DNA from 3 places in the Cryobacterium sp. TMT4-10 genome. Region 2 is predicted to be linked to each of the others. Evidence: predicted binding sites of a transcription regulator. Region 2 holds the regulator's gene; each other region holds the start of a gene.

Region 1 (4,937 bases), on a different contig from region 2:
ATGGGACCGGCGGCGACTGACCGCGTCGAGGAGTGCGGACAAGGCTTACTCGGCCGGCTTGAAGCTGAGCGAGACGGAGTTCATGCAGTAGCGGTCGCCGGTGGGCGTTCCGAACCCGTCGTCGAAGACGTGGCCCAGGTGAGAGCCGCAGTGCGCGCAGCGTACCTCGGTGCGCACGACGCCAAGCGAGCGGTCCTCGATCAGCTCGACCGCCTCCGGGCGGACGGACTCGTAGAAACTCGGCCAGCCGCAGCCGGAGTCGAATTTCGTGCCGCTCTTGAAGAGCTCCGCGTTGCAGGCGCCGCAGGTGTAGACGCCGGAGCGGGCCTCGTCGAGCAGTTCGCCGGTCCAGGCGCGCTCGGTGGCGGCCCCCCGCAGGACGGCGTACTGTTCCGGGCTCAGTTCCTCGCGCCACTCGGCGTCTGATTTCTCGACTTCGTAGTCCATGACCTGTCCCTTCGTTTTCGGCCCGAGGGGGCCGAAATCTGTACCTGTCAACCCTAAACTCGGCCGGCCGCGACCGTATTCCTCGAACGGGAACCCGCAGCGGTTTCCCATGGCGGGCGGCGGGCGATCCAGCGAGCATGCAGACCACTGCAAATAGGATGGCAGAAGACGACGGAGGTGGCACGTGGACGGCAGCACCGCTCCCCAGGCGACCGTGGCTCCGGTCCCCGCGCCTGAGCTGTCCGAACGGGAACTGGCGATCCTCGCTTTCGAGGGGCGATGGTGGTCGCAGGCCGGCGCCAAAGAGCAGGCCATCCGGTCCGAGTTCGATCTCTCGGCCGCCCGGTACTATCAACTGCTGGGTGTTCTGATCGATTCCCCTGCTGCACTGGCCCACGATCCGATGCTGGTGAAACGCCTGCAACGGATGCGCGAGGCCCGCGAGCAGGCACGGGCGCGTCGCACACTCCGCCCGACCGAACCGCCGCAGTACCCCTGAACCGCAGTACCCCTGAACCGCAGTACCCCTGAACCGCAGTACCCCTGAACCGCAGCACCGCAGTGAATCACCACCAGCAGAGGATCGAACCAGTACGACGATGCCGACTTCCTACCCGAAAGACCGATTCGACCACCTCCCGCATCACCTCGACCGGGTGGGCGCTCATCGTGCCCCGCAGAAGAAGGGACGCCACTGGGTGGCGTTCTGGTGGGCCCTCGGCGCGACCGCCCTCCTGATCGGGCTCGGGGTCGTCGGGCTGGCCCTCCTGAACAACAATCTCAACATCTCGCTGCCGGGCACGGCAACAGCCTCTGCCTCGGCCACCTCCTCTGCCGCGGCGGCCGCCCCGAGCGCCACCACGACCCCGACCCCCGCCGCGGCCGTCGACCCGAGCCTGAGCGTGACGGTGTTGAACGGCACGCCCGGCGCCGGAGTCGCCAAGGCCGTCGGCGAGACCCTCACCACGGCGGGCTGGACCGTGGACACGCTCGGCAACGCCGACACCGAGGACGTCGCGACGACGACGGTGTACTACGCCGATGCGGGCCTGGAGGGCGCCGCCCGAGGAGTGGCCGAGTCGCTGCCCGGATCCCGGGTGCGGCCGTCCTCCGACTACGCGGACTCCGGGGCGGACCTCACCGTCGTGGTCGGCGCAGATTACGTACCCGCCGGATGACGAAAAACGAATTGCGGATAGCGTCCCCGCCGCCGGGAAACCGCAGGCGAGAGGCTCCTTTACCCGGCCCCCGCTTATACGTCCGGGCGCCCTACGTCAACCCCCTTTCGTTCCTGTACAGCTTCCGTAAATTGGCTAGTGGTCGCTCATTCTGTTGAATCAGGCGCTCTCGAGAGAGGCGAATTCCACTGGCCCCACAGGATGGACGCAGTCACATGCGCCAGGCCCGGTACGGCCAATGGGCGCGTGTCGATCAATCCAAAGCAACAGGGAGTTACACATGGCGAACGGAACCGTCAAATGGTTCAACGCTGAAAAAGGTTTCGGCTTCATCACGGTCGATGGAGGTGGCCAGGACGTCTTCGTCCACTACTCGGCCATCGACATGCACGGCTACAAGGTTCTCGAAGAGGGCCAGCACGTGATCTTCGAACTCGGCACCGGGGCGAAGGGCCCCCAGGCCGAATCGGTCCGCCCGGTCTGATTCAGCGCACAATTCAGGCGAACAATCGAGCCGGACCCTGAATACACCTCCCGTACACGCGCGGCGATGAAGCCGCAGTAGTGTGTGTGGCGTGACAGGCGACAGAACGGCTAAAGCAGGACGACGAAGCACGGCACAGAAATTCCGGTCCAGCCGGATGCTCGGTGCCGTGCTTCTTCCGTTCCTGCTCACGTTGACCTCATGTTCGGCCCTGGTGCCCGCGCCCGCTCAGAGTTCTGCGGGTGACGAGAGCCCGGATGCCACGGCGCTGGCTCCGTTGCGGGGCACCCCCGTGCCGGCGGGAAGCGCGCTCAGTCCCTCGCTGGCGGTCAAGATCGACAATCACGAGGCTGCCAGGCCGCAGGTCGGGCTCGAGCGCACCGACATCGTCTTCGAGGAACTCGTGGAGGGCGGCCTGACCCGGTACGTGGCCGTGTGGCAGTCCGGCATCCCCGAGTTGGTGGGACCGGTGCGCTCCATCCGTCCCATGGATCCCGACATCATTGCGCCCTTCGGCGGCATCGTGGCGTACTCCGGCGGCCAGCAGCAGTTCGTCGACCTGATGGAGGCCACCGACGTGGTCACCGTCTCCCAGGAGAGCGACGAGACCGGTGTGTTCTACCGGGAAGACTCACGCGATGCGCCGCACAACGTCATTCTGAAGGCGAAGGAGCTGGTCGACCGGAACGACACCGTGGCGGTCCCCGCACAGCAGTTCTCGTACACCCCAACGGTGGCGGGGTCATCCGCTGCCACCGACGGTGAGGCCGTCTCGGCCGTCGACTCCCGTTTCTCCGACCAGCGCTGGCCCGGCTGGACCTGGGACCAGGCGAGCCTGACCTACCTGCGTTCCCAGGAGGGGACGCCCGACCTGGACGGCTCCGGCGCACAGCTCCGCGCGACGAACGTCCTGATCCTGCGGGTCGACATCGACGAAACCTCCACGAACGTGCCCAAGACCACGATGGTCGGCTCCGGGGAGGCCTGGGTGTCGGCCGGCGGCAAGAGCCTGCATGCGACCTGGTCCAAGACCGGCCGGGATGCGCCGATCCGGCTGGTGGACGACAACGGCCAGGCGGTGCGGCTCGCGGCCGGCAACACTTGGATCGAGTTGGTGCCGGGTGACCGAGGCTCGGTCGAGCTGCGCCAGTAGCACCCGGCGTTCACTTGCACTCTCGACCCCAGAGTGCCAGAATTGCACTTGGCACTCTCTCCTTTTGAGTGCCAACCCATCACCGTTTTGGTAACGTCCGGGAGGGACGAGAAACACATATGGCAAAGATCATTGCTTTCAACGAAGAGGCCCGTCGCGGCCTTGAGCGTGGCCTGAACATCCTCGCTGACACTGTCAAGGTCACCCTCGGCCCGCGCGGACGTAACGTGGTGCTGGAGAAGAAGTGGGGCGCACCCACGATCACCAACGACGGCGTGTCCATCGCCAAGGAAATCGAACTCGATGACCCGTACGAGAAGATCGGTGCCGAACTCGTCAAAGAGGTCGCCAAGAAGACCGATGACGTCGCGGGCGACGGAACCACCACCGCCACCGTCCTGGCTCAGGCGCTCGTTCGCGAAGGCCTGCGCAACGTCGCGGCCGGAGCAGACCCGATCAGCCTCAAGCGCGGCATCGAGAAGGCCACGGCTGCCGTGATCGCCGAACTCATCGCCAACGCGAAAGAGGTCGAGACCAAGGAAGAGATCGCGGCCACCGCTTCCATCTCCGCCGGAGACGCCGAAATCGGCGCCATCATCGCCGAAGCCATCGACAAGGTCGGCAAGGAGGGTGTCGTCACCGTCGAGGAGTCGAACACTCTCGGCACCGAGCTCGAGCTCACCGAGGGCATGCGCTTCGACAAGGGCTTCCTGTCCGCCTACTTCGTGACCGACCCCGACCGTCAGGAAGCGGTCTTCGAAGACCCCTACATCCTGATCGTCAACTCCAAGGTCTCGAACATCAAGGACCTCCTCCCGATCGTGGACAAGGTCATCCAGACCGGCAAGCAGCTCCTCATCATCGCCGAGGACGTCGACGGCGAGGCCCTGGCCACGCTCGTTGTGAACAAGATCCGCGGAATCTTCAAGTCGGTCGCCGTCAAGGCCCCCGGCTTCGGCGACCGTCGCAAGGCCCAACTGCAGGACATCGCCATCCTCACCGGTGGACAGGTCATCAGTGAAGAGGTCGGCCTCAAGCTCGAGAACGTCACGCTCGACCTGCTCGGCAACGCCCGCAAGATCGTCATCACCAAGGACGAGACCACCATCGTCGAAGGTGCCGGCGACCCCGAAGCGATCGCCGGACGCGTCCAGCAGATTCGCAGCGAGATCGAGAACACCGACAGCGACTACGACCGTGAGAAGCTCCAGGAGCGTCTCGCCAAGCTCGCCGGCGGCGTTGCCGTCATCAAGGCCGGCGCCGCGACGGAGGTTGAGCTCAAGGAGCGCAAGCACCGCATCGAGGACGCCGTCCGCAACGCGAAGGCTGCCGTCGAAGAGGGCATCGTCGCCGGTGGTGGCGTTGCACTGATCCAGGCCGGCAAGACCGCGTTCGAGAAGCTCGAACTGGTCGGCGACGAGGCAACCGGCGCGAACATCGTCAAGGTTGCCATCGACGCTCCACTCAAGCAGATCGCCCTCAACGCCGGCATGGAGCCGGGCGTTGTCGCCGACAAGGTGCGCAACCTGCCCATCGGTTGGGGCCTCAACGCCGCGACCGGTGAGTACGTTGACATGCTCGCTGCGGGAATCAATGACCCGGTGAAGGTCACCCGCTCCGCGCTGCTCAACGCAGCGTCGATCGCCGGCCTGTTCCTCACCACCGAGGCCGTCGT
Region 2 (4,937 bases):
GGGGACGAGCTCCGGGTCCATCATCTCGTTGAGGGCGTCGTAGAGGGGCCGCAGGTACGGGTCGATCTTCTCGGTCAGGCTGCCGGGCAGGAAGCCGAGGCGTTCCCCGGCCTCGACGGCGGGGCGGGTGAGGATGATCCGGTCGACCTCCTTGCGCTGCAGCGCCTGCACGGCCTTGGCCATCGCGAGGTAGGTCTTGCCGGTCCCGGCCGGCCCGATGCCGAACACGATCGTGTCGGTGTCGATGGCGTCGACGTAGCGTTTCTGCCCGATCGTCTTGGCACGGATGCTGCGGCCCCGGGAGGTCAGGAGTGCCGGGCCGAGGCGCTCGGACGGACTCGTGCTGCTGTCTTCTCCGAGCATCCGTGCCGACGTGCTCACCTCGGACTCGGCCAGGTCCCGGCCCGAGCGGATCATGACCAGGAGTTCCTCGATCAGCAAGCGCGCCGCCTCGACCGGGCCCGCCTCACCGGAGAGGGTGATCTCGTTGCCGCGCACGTGCACGGTGACGCCCGGGTGCTCCTTCTCGATGGTGGCGAGAAGGCGATCCTGCGCACCCAGCAAACGCACCATAGCGATGCCGTCGACCTGGACGCGGACCTCGGCCCGGCCGGGCTCGTGGGAGTCAGCGGAACCCAAGCGATCCCTCCCCGAGTGCTGGATCCCCGGGCTGCTGGGCCAGGAGATGGGCGTGGACGTGGAAGACGGTCTGACCGGCCGCCGCCCCGGTGTTGAAGACGAGACGGAACTGCCCGTCGGCGAGGTCGGCCGCGAGTGCGTCGGCCACGGCCACGAGTTCGGCCAGCAGTCCGGGGTCGCCGGCCGCCAGTTCGACCACGTTGCGGTATTCGCCGGTCTTGGGCGTGATGACGATGTGCACCGGGGCCTGGGGCGCGATGTCGTTGAAGGCGATGATCCGGTCGGTTTCCGCGACGATCGTCGCCGGGATCTCGCGCGCGGCGATGCGGCTGAAAATGGACGGTTCTGCACCGGTGGAAGACATGTCTCTATCTTAAGCTTCCCGGCTACCAGCGGCCGAGCGTCGCGTTCAGGATCGCCAGGGCGGCCGGCCCGGCGGTGGATGTGCGCAGCACGTTGTCGCCGAGTCGCACCCGGGTGGCCCCGGCCTGCTCGAGCAGGGTGAGTTCCGCGGGCGAGATGCCGCCTTCGGGGCCGACCACGAGCAGGATGTCGCGGTCGTCGGTCGGTGCGGCCTGCGAGGTGAGGCGTTCGGTCGCGGTGGGCTCCAGCAGCAGCATGCGGGTGGAGCCGGCCAGGGTCGCCAGCGTCTTCGTGCTCGCCAGGTCACCGACCGCGGGCAGCCAGGCCCGGATCGACTGCTTGGACGCCTCACGCACGATGCTCGACCAGCGGTCCCGGCCCTTGGCGATCTTGGCGCCCTCCCAGCGGGTCACCGAGCGCGAGGCGGCCCACGGGATCACCCCGTCGATGCCGAGTTCCGTGGCCGCTTGCACGGCCAACTCGTCCCGGTCACCCTTGGCGAGAGCCTGGACCAGGCGGATGCGCGGGGTCGGCGGCGCGCTGACGGTCACCGTGTCCACCCGCAGGGTGAGCAGGGACGCCTCAGCGCCGACCACGGTGGCGCCGAGCATCAGCCCCGCGCCGTTTCCGATCTGCAGGTGCTCTCCCGGGCGAACCCGGCTGACGGTGACCGCGTGCCGCGCCTCGGCGCCGCCGATGCCGACGACGCCCCCGACCGTGCAGTCCGAGGCCCGGAGGGCCTCATCGATGAAGAAGTGTGCCATGGACGCCTAGCCGCGGAACCGATCGCGGAGCTTGGCGAACAAGCCCTGCTGGAAGGCGCTGAGCGCCGGCGCGGGGGCCTTGTGCCGGGCCGCGAACGCTTCGATCAGTTCGCGTTCCTTGTGGTCCAGGCGCGTCGGGGTGGTCACGTGCACGCCGATCTTCAGGTCGCCGCGCCCGTTCCCGCGCAGGCGAGTCACCCCGCGCTCCTTGATCGTGATGACCTCCGCGCTCTGCATACCGGGCTTGATCTCGACCTCGATGTCCCCGTCGAGGGCCTTCACCGTGGCGGTGGTGCCCAGGATCGCATCCGTCATCGGCACCTCGAGGGTGGCGAGCAGGTCGTCGCCGTCGCGGCTGAAGACGTCGTGGTGGCGCACCTTCATCTCGAGGTACAGGTCGCCGTTGGGGCCGCCGGCCGGGCCGGCCTCGCCGCTGCCGGGCATCTGCAGGCGCAGCCCGGTGTCGACGCCGGCCGGGATGTCGACGGGCACCGTGCGGCGCGCGCGCACGCGGCCCTGGCCCTGGCAGGTGACGCAGGGGGTCGCGATGATCGTGCCGTAGCCGCGGCAGGAACCGCAGGGGCTGTTGGTCATGACGTTGCCCAGCAGCGACCGGACGGCACGCTGGATGTTGCCGGTGCCGTGGCAGATGTCGCAGGTGACGGGCGACGTGCCCGGCTGGCAGCAGGTGCCGCTGCAGCTGGTGCAGACGATGGCGGTGTCCACCTCGAGCTCACGGTGGGTGCCGAAGATGACCTCGTCGAGGTCGAGTTCGACCCGGACCAGTGCATCCTGGCCGCGCTCCCGGCGGGACCTCGGGCCGCGGGTGCCGCCGCCTCCGCCTCCGCCGAAGAAGGTCTCGAAGATGTCCCCGAAGTTGCCGAAGTTGGCGTCGGCGTACCCGTTGCCGCCGCCGGAGCGGCCGTTCCCGCCGCGGTCGTAGTTGTCGCGCTGCTTCGCGTCGCTCAGCACGTCGTAGGCGTGCGTCACGGATTTGAACCGCTCCGACGCGTCCGCGCCCGGGTTCACGTCGGGGTGCAGCTGCCGGGCGAGCTTGCGGTACGCCTTCTTGATCTCGTCGGTGGTGGCGTCGCGTGCAACGCCGAGTACTTCGTAATGGTCAGCCAAAGCTGGCTCTCCTCGATATGTTCTGATACGTGGTGCTCCCCCGGCTTCTCGGCCCGGGGAACTGGTCAATTCTCGCCGAGTAGGCGTGAAAGGTAGCGGGCGACCGCGCGCACGGCCGCCATGTTGTTGGAGTAGTCCATCCGGGTCGGGCCGAGCACGCCGAGGCGGGCCAGGTTGCCACCCTGCGACGAGTAGCCGCTGGTGAGAACGGATGTCTCGGCCAGCCCGAACGGCGCGTTCTCCCGGCCGATGCTGACGGACACACCGTGCTGGTCGGTGGCCATCTCACCGAACAGGCGCAGCAGCACGACCTGCTCCTCGATGGCCTCGAGCACCGGGTAGATGCTGCCGGTGAAGTCTTCCTCGGTGCGGACGAGGTTGGCCGCCCCGGCCATCACCAGCCGGTCCTGCCGGTTGGCCCCGACCTGGTCGTGCAGGGTTCCGGTGATCAGGTCGACGGCTTCCTGCTGCTCGAACGGTCCGAGCACGCCGGCTCCGGTCAGGGCGGCGGCGGCCTCGCTCATGCTGAGTCCGACCAGGGCGTGGTTCAGGCGGGTGCGGAGTTCGGCCAGAACGGGCTCGTCGAGCTGCCGGGGCAGGTCCACGATGCGTTGCTCGACCCGGCCGGCATCCGTGATCAGCACCGAGAGCAGGCGCGTCTCGGACAGGGGCACCAATTCGACGTGGCGCACCTTCGCGCGGGACAGCGAGGGATACTGCACCAGGGCCACCTGGTGGGTCAGGTGGGAGAGCAGGCGCACGCTTCGCGCCAGAACCTCGTCGAGGTCAGCGGACTGGCCGAGGAAGGTCTCGATCGCCTGGCGCTGCGCCGCGGACAGCGGACGCAGGTCGGCCAGGTGGTCGACGAAGAGGCGGTAGCCCTTGTCGGTCGGGATGCGGCCGGACGAGGTGTGCGGGGCCGCGATCAACTCTTCCTCTTCGAGGAGGGCCATGTCGTTGCGGATCGTGGCCGCCGAAACTCCGAAAGAGTGCCGGTCGACGATCGATTTGGAGCCGACCGGCTCGCGGGAGGCGACGTAGTCTTGAACGATCACGCGCAGAACTTCGAGGCCGCGGTCAGACACCATGTTGTCGCCTCCTCCCGTTCATCCTGAGCGCAGTGCACTGGCACTCTTCGTATGAGACTGCCAATCATACCGCGACCGGCTGTGGTTCCCCATTGCTCCCGCATGATTGACGGCAGTACCTTAGGCATGTAACAAGCGTCCCCCCTGTGCATCGAAAGGCACGATCATGAGCAATTCCACTGAGCCAACACCCGACGATTCGAACTGGGGACAGCGGCCGCCGCAGCCTCCGTACCAGCCCGCTGCTCCGACCGCTGCGGCACCCCTGACGGAGGCGGAAGACCGGCAGTGGGCGTCCCTCGCGCACCTCGGCGGCATCCTGAGCTTTGCGCCGTCACTCATTATCTGGCTGGTCTTCAAGGACCGCGGCCGCTTCACCAACGTCGAGGCGAAGGAAGCGCTCAACTTTCAGATCACGCTCCTGATCGGTTATTTCGCCATCAACTTGGTCGCCAACGTGATCGGCTTCCTCACCTTCGGCCTCGGGGGCGTCATCGGCATCCTCGCCTGGGCGCTCTACATCGTCGGGGTCGTCCTCTCCGTCCTCGGATTCCAGAAGGCCAGGGAGGGAACGCACTACCAGTACCCCTACGCCCTTCACTTGATCAAGTAGCCGCTTGATCGGTAACCGCTTGATCGGTAGCCGCTTGATCGGTAGCCGCTTGATCCCGTAGCCCGGCACCAGCCAGAACAGTCAGAAGGAGCACGAATGTCCGAGTCCACCCCACCGCAACCGCCCGCCGGCCAGTACCAGGCCGCGAGCCAGATGAACCCCGCCGACGAGAAACTGTGGGCCACCCTGATCCACATCGGCGGGATCCTGTTCAATTTCCTGCCCGCCCTGATCGGCTACATCGTGCTCAAGGATCGCGGCCCGTTCATCCGGGCGCACACGGCCACGGCGCTGAACTTCCAGATCACGTTGTTGATCGCGTACACCGTCGGGGGGCTCCTG
Region 3 (4,937 bases), on a different contig from region 2:
GCCTTCGCGAATACGCTCATGTTGCTCCTTGGGACTAGGAATGAGAAATGCCGGCGGTCGAATGACTGCCGTTCTGTCACATTATTGACAGGGAACGCACGAAACAAGGCAACCGTGTTACATCCGTGTAACGCGGACCAAATCGTTATCGGCGGCCGATGACGCTCGCACCGGCGATCTGTTGCGCGTGAGGTGTCGCCGCCGCACGGATCCGGCCTCAGGCCGGCTCGAGCGACGAACGGCGGGGCGCCCGCCCGGTCAGGACCATGTCGGCGGTAAGCACGACCAGGGCCAGCCAGACCAGGCCGAATCCGGCCCACCGCTCGGGCGGCATGGGCTCGTGCAGCACGAAGACGCCGACGAGGAACTGCAGGATCGGTGCGAAATACTGGATCAGGCCGAGGTAGGTCAGCGGCAGGCGACGGGCCGCGGCGGCGAAGAACAGCAACGGAACGGCCGTGATGACGCCGGCCAGGAGCAGCAGCACGGTGTGCCACGGCGAGACCGTGCCGATGGTCAGGCCGGAGACGGCGCCCACCACGATCAGCTGGACCACGGCCAGGGGCGCGAGCCAGACGGTTTCGAGCGTGAGACCGGCGACGGCATCGACGTCCCGGCCGACCCGCTTCTTGATCAGACCGTAGAAGCCGAAAGAGAAGGCGAGAACGAGCGACACCCACGGAAGCGCCCCGTACCCGACGGTGAGCACGACGACCGCCCCGAGGCTGATGCCTACGGCCACCCACTGCAGCAGACGGAGCTTCTCCCGCAGCAGCAGCACGCCCAGGAACACGGTCACGATCGGGTTGATGAAGTAGCCCAGCGCCGCCTCGACCACATGGCCGCTCAGCGCCGCGAACACGTAGGTCTGCCAGTTGATGAAGATCAGGAGCCCGGCCAGCCCCATGGTGAAGACGATCCGGCGTTTGCGCAGCAGGCCCAGGAACGACCGCCACTTGCGGGTGACCGTGATCAACAGGGCGCAGAAGACCAGGGAGAACAGCACCCGCCAGGGCACGATCTCGAAGGCCCCGGTCGGTGCGAGCAACAGGAAGTAGAGGGGCAGCATGCCCCAGAGCGTGTACGCCAGAACCGCATAGATCAGGCCCGTGCTCTGCTCCGAGCGCGCCGGGCGCGCGGCACCCCGGGAAGGCGGAAGGGGCGTGTCCTGCACGTTCGTGCCTCTCTCAAAACGAAGAATCCCGGATGGCCAGGGCCATCCGGGATTCTATCGATCAGTGTGTGTGACTAGCGAACGACGACTGCGAGCACGTCGCGAGCCGACAGGACGAGGAGGTCCTCACCACCGAACTTGACCTCGGTTCCGCCGTACTTGGAGTAGATCACCTTGTCGCCGACGGCGACGTCGAGCGGGATGCGGTTTCCGTTGTCGTCGATCCGGCCGGGACCGACGGCGACAACTTCACCCTCCTGGGGCTTTTCCTTGGCGGTGTCAGGAATGACCAGACCTGAAGCGGTGGTCTGCTCTGCGTCGACCTGCTTGATGACGATGCGATCCTCGAGCGGCTTGATGGAGACCGACACGGTTGACCTCTTTCTTAGCTAAGACTTAGTTAGCAGACTCACAGCGAGAGTGCTAAGTCGAGTTTAGGGCGCTTCTGGCACTCACGCAACGTGAGTGCCAGACCCGGCCGAGTTGATAGGTTTGCGGGATGGAACGCTCTGAGCTCGTTGAGCTGTTATCTCCGGAGGGTTTGCGCCTGCTGGACTCGCTGCCGCCGTACGAATCGGCCGCCAACGTGGTGCGGGTGGTGAGTGATCTGCGCAAGGCCGGCCACGCCCCCGGGCTGGTGGCCGCGGTTCTGGGCCAGTCCCGGCTGCGCGCCAGGGCCGTGCCCAAGTTCGGCGAGTTCGCCGGCCGCATGCTGTTCACCGAGACCGGCCTCGAACAGGCCACCCGGCTGCGCGTCGCGGCCCTCCACGCGGGCCGCTTCGCGGGCGCCTCGCTGAACCGCGTCGTCGACCTCGGCTGCGGGATCGGCGGTGACGCAATGGCCTTGGCGGCGATGGACCTCGAGGTGACCGCGGTCGACGCCGACGAGGTGACGGCCACCGTCGCCAGCTTCAACCTGGCCCCGTTCGAGAACGCGACCGTGCTGAACGCCGACGCCGAGAGCGTCGACCTCACCGGTTTCGACGCCGCCTGGCTGGACCCCGCCCGCCGCACGGCCGGGCACACCAACACCTCCCGCCTGACCCGGCCGGAGGACTACTCCCCCAGCCTCGACTTCGTCTTCGGCCTCCGCGAACGGATGCCCATCGGCGTCAAGCTCGGCCCCGGGCACGACCGGGAGCAGATCCCGGTCGACGCTGAAGCGCAGTGGGTGTCCGTGGACGGCAAGCTCGTCGAGATGGCGCTCTGGTTCGGCAGCCTGGCCCGCACCGGGATCCGCCGGTCCGCCCTGCTGCTGGGTCGGGACGGGAGCCATGAGCTGAACGCCCCGGCCGACAGCGAGGACGCCCCGGTGGGGGTGCTGGGCGACTACCTCTATGAGCCGGACGGTGCGATCATCCGTGCCCGCCTGATCGGCGACCTGGCCCGCTCGCTGGACGCGCTGATGCTGAGCGAGTCCATCGCCTACCTGACCTCCGCCAGCCTGGTGCGCACGCCGTTCGCCACCGCGTTCCGGGTGCTCGAGACCCTGCCGGTCGACGAGAAGAAGCTGCGCCTCGCGCTGCAGGAACGCCGGATCGGCACCCTGGAGATCAAGAAGCGCGGCGTGGACGTGGACCCGGCCACCCTGCGCACCCGGCTGCGGCTGAAGGGGCCGGAGTCAGGAACGCTCGTCCTGACGCGGGCCGCCGGACACCGGGTGGCCCTGCTGGTCGAGCGGGTGTCGGCGCTCAGCTGACGGCGGACATCAGCACGAGGGTGATGACCAGCACCCACCCGGCGGCGATGAGCAGGCCCGCGAGACCGGTGACCAGGCCGTAGACCCAGAGCGCGCCCGACCGGTGCTCCGTGGCGCGGGCCATGATCGCCAGGACGATCGCGGCCAGCGACAGGGCGGCACCCCAGACGCCGAAGATGGCGACCAGCAGTCCCAGCAGGCCGAAGACGAGCGCGGCGACGGACAGGCCGTGACGCTCGGCGTGGGCACGCAGCTCGGTGTCCGTGTAGACATACGGCACCCACTCGGTGGGAGCCGTCACCGTCGACTCATAGTCCAGTTCGCCCTCGACCGAAGCCGGCGGTCGGGTGAGGTCGAGCCGGAAGTCGTCGACGTCGTCCGACGGGTCCCGGTACTCCCCAACCATTCCTGCTGCCTCCGACATGCTGTAAACGGGCGCCGCCGCATCCGTGCGCCCGAACGGTGCGCCGGTCAGGCACCCGCGGTGAAACTCAGTACGAGTAGCTGTTGGGCATGCTGGCGAAGATAACGGCCCAGATCAGGATACTCGCCAACGCCAGGGCGACGCCGACGAACCCGGTGATGATGCCGGTCAGCCAGAAGCCCCGGGCCTGCGGTTCCTTCGACCGGCCGAGGAACCCCAGCACGACGGCCGCGGCCGGAACGAACAGCCCGAGGATGCCGCCCGCGATCGGGATGAAGACGATCGGGAACCCGAGGATTCCGATCACGCCGGCCACGAGCGAGAGGATGCTGAAAATCGGCTGCTTGGCCGCCGGCGCGCCCCCGTAGGGATCCGAGGACGGGGCGCCGTAGGCGGGAGGCGGGGTCGTCGGAGCGCCGTAGTAGGCGGGTGGCTGGGTCGGTCCGGCCGACGGCGGGGTCGGAGCCGGGGTCGGCCCGGCCGGGGGCGGCGTCGGGGGTCCGTACCCGGGTGGGGGCGTCTGGCCGCCGGAGAACGGCGGCACGGGCTGGGCGGTGGACGGCACGGGCTGGGCCGGCCGCACGGGCTGGGCGGCGGGCGGCACATCCGCGGACTGGGGAATGTCGGGGACCTGGGGCACGTCCGGCACCTGGGGGACGTCGGGGACCTGCGGGACGCCGGGGCCGGGGGTATTCGAATCACTCATCTGAGTTGCTTCCTTTCCGCACGGCGTCTGCCGTGATCGGGTTCCAGTGCGTCAGCTGTGCCGGAATCCTGGTGTCGAGATTCCGGTTTTCGTTCACATGTTGTTGAGGATGGTCGGGTCGCTGGCGATCGCGAGGACGAGCAGCCCCCCGATGATGACCGAGAGAACCAGGCTCGCGTAACCGATGATCAGGCCGGCAATCGCGAGGCCGCGGCCCTTCTCGCCGGTCTTGCCGATCTGGCTCAGGGCGATGTGGCCGGTGATGATGGCGGCCAGAGAAATCGAGAGCACCGCGGTCACCAGCGAGATGATCGCCAGCACGTTGTACTTCTCGGACGAGCCCTGCGCAGCGTACGGCTGCGGGTACGCCGCGTTCTGCCCGTAGGCCGGTGCAGCCTGAACCTGGGGCGTGCCGGGCGCCGGGTTCGCGGGGGCCGCGGGCGGCTGGAACATCGGCGGGGTACCCGGCGTCAGGTTGGGGTCGGTCATGGCGAAGCTCCTTCTGGACAGAACTGAACATCTGGGCAAGTGAACATCTGGCGGTGCCATAGTGGCACCCCGCCAGATGGGGTGTCAACGGACCAGACGAACGGCGCCCGTGCAAGCCAGAATACCCGGTCGGAGCGTAAACACCGCTCTGGCCGGGACTTAGACCTGGATCTCCGAGACCGGAAGGGTCGAATCCGCGCCGAACTCCATTGACGAGGGCTCGTGCCCGGCCATGATCAGTTGGGCGCCGAGCGCGGCGATCATGGCGCCGTTGTCGGTGCAGAGCGACAACGGCGGGATGCGCAGGGCGATTCCGGCGGCATCCGTGCGTTGCTCGGCCATCAGACGCAGCCGGGCGTTCGCGATCACCCCGCCGCCGAGCAGGAGCCGCGGCACCTCGAGGTCGACGCAGGCCGCGACGGCTTTGGTGAGCAGGATGTCCACG

What was found. Region 2 encodes HrcA, which represses chaperone genes, less so after heat shock. Its sites were predicted from a motif close to TTNGCACTCGNNNNNNNCGAGTGCNAA; they were not measured.
Region 1: the regulator HrcA is predicted to act here: its motif matches at 3,311-3,337, upstream of groL (chaperonin GroEL).
Region 3: the regulator HrcA is predicted to act here: its motif matches at 1,620-1,646, upstream of groES (co-chaperone GroES).

What each region holds. Positions count from the first base shown of each region.
Region 1 covers NZ_SOGU01000103.1:72,435-77,371, forward strand. Annotated here, with positions in the region: gene E3T42_RS16270 (nitroreductase family protein) at 1-42, opposite strand, end outside; gene msrB (peptide-methionine (R)-S-oxide reductase MsrB) at 46-447, opposite strand; gene E3T42_RS16280 (DUF3263 domain-containing protein) at 632-946, shown strand; gene E3T42_RS16285 (LytR C-terminal domain-containing protein) at 1,047-1,625, shown strand; gene E3T42_RS16290 (cold-shock protein) at 1,906-2,109, shown strand; gene E3T42_RS16295 (DUF3048 domain-containing protein) at 2,279-3,262, shown strand; gene groL (chaperonin GroEL) at 3,382-4,937, shown strand, end outside.
Region 2 covers NZ_SOGU01000036.1:12,614-17,550, forward strand. Annotated here, with positions in the region: gene E3T42_RS05715 (PhoH family protein) at 1-573, opposite strand, end outside; gene E3T42_RS05720 (HIT domain-containing protein) at 626-1,003, opposite strand; gene E3T42_RS05725 (16S rRNA (uracil(1498)-N(3))-methyltransferase) at 1,026-1,766, opposite strand; gene dnaJ (molecular chaperone DnaJ) at 1,773-2,894, opposite strand; gene hrcA (heat-inducible transcriptional repressor HrcA) at 2,960-3,982, opposite strand; gene E3T42_RS05740 (DUF4870 domain-containing protein) at 4,149-4,595, shown strand; gene E3T42_RS05745 (DUF4870 domain-containing protein) at 4,692-4,937, shown strand, end outside.
Region 3 covers NZ_SOGU01000038.1:38,289-43,225, forward strand. Annotated here, with positions in the region: gene E3T42_RS06345 (ABC transporter substrate-binding protein) at 1-20, opposite strand, end outside; gene rarD (EamA family transporter RarD) at 218-1,174, opposite strand; gene groES (co-chaperone GroES) at 1,249-1,545, opposite strand; gene E3T42_RS06360 (methyltransferase domain-containing protein) at 1,674-2,873, shown strand; gene E3T42_RS06365 (hypothetical protein) at 2,866-3,279, opposite strand; gene E3T42_RS06370 (DUF4190 domain-containing protein) at 3,365-4,003, opposite strand; gene E3T42_RS06375 (DUF4190 domain-containing protein) at 4,097-4,492, opposite strand; gene tsaD (tRNA (adenosine(37)-N6)-threonylcarbamoyltransferase complex transferase subunit TsaD) at 4,652-4,937, opposite strand, start outside.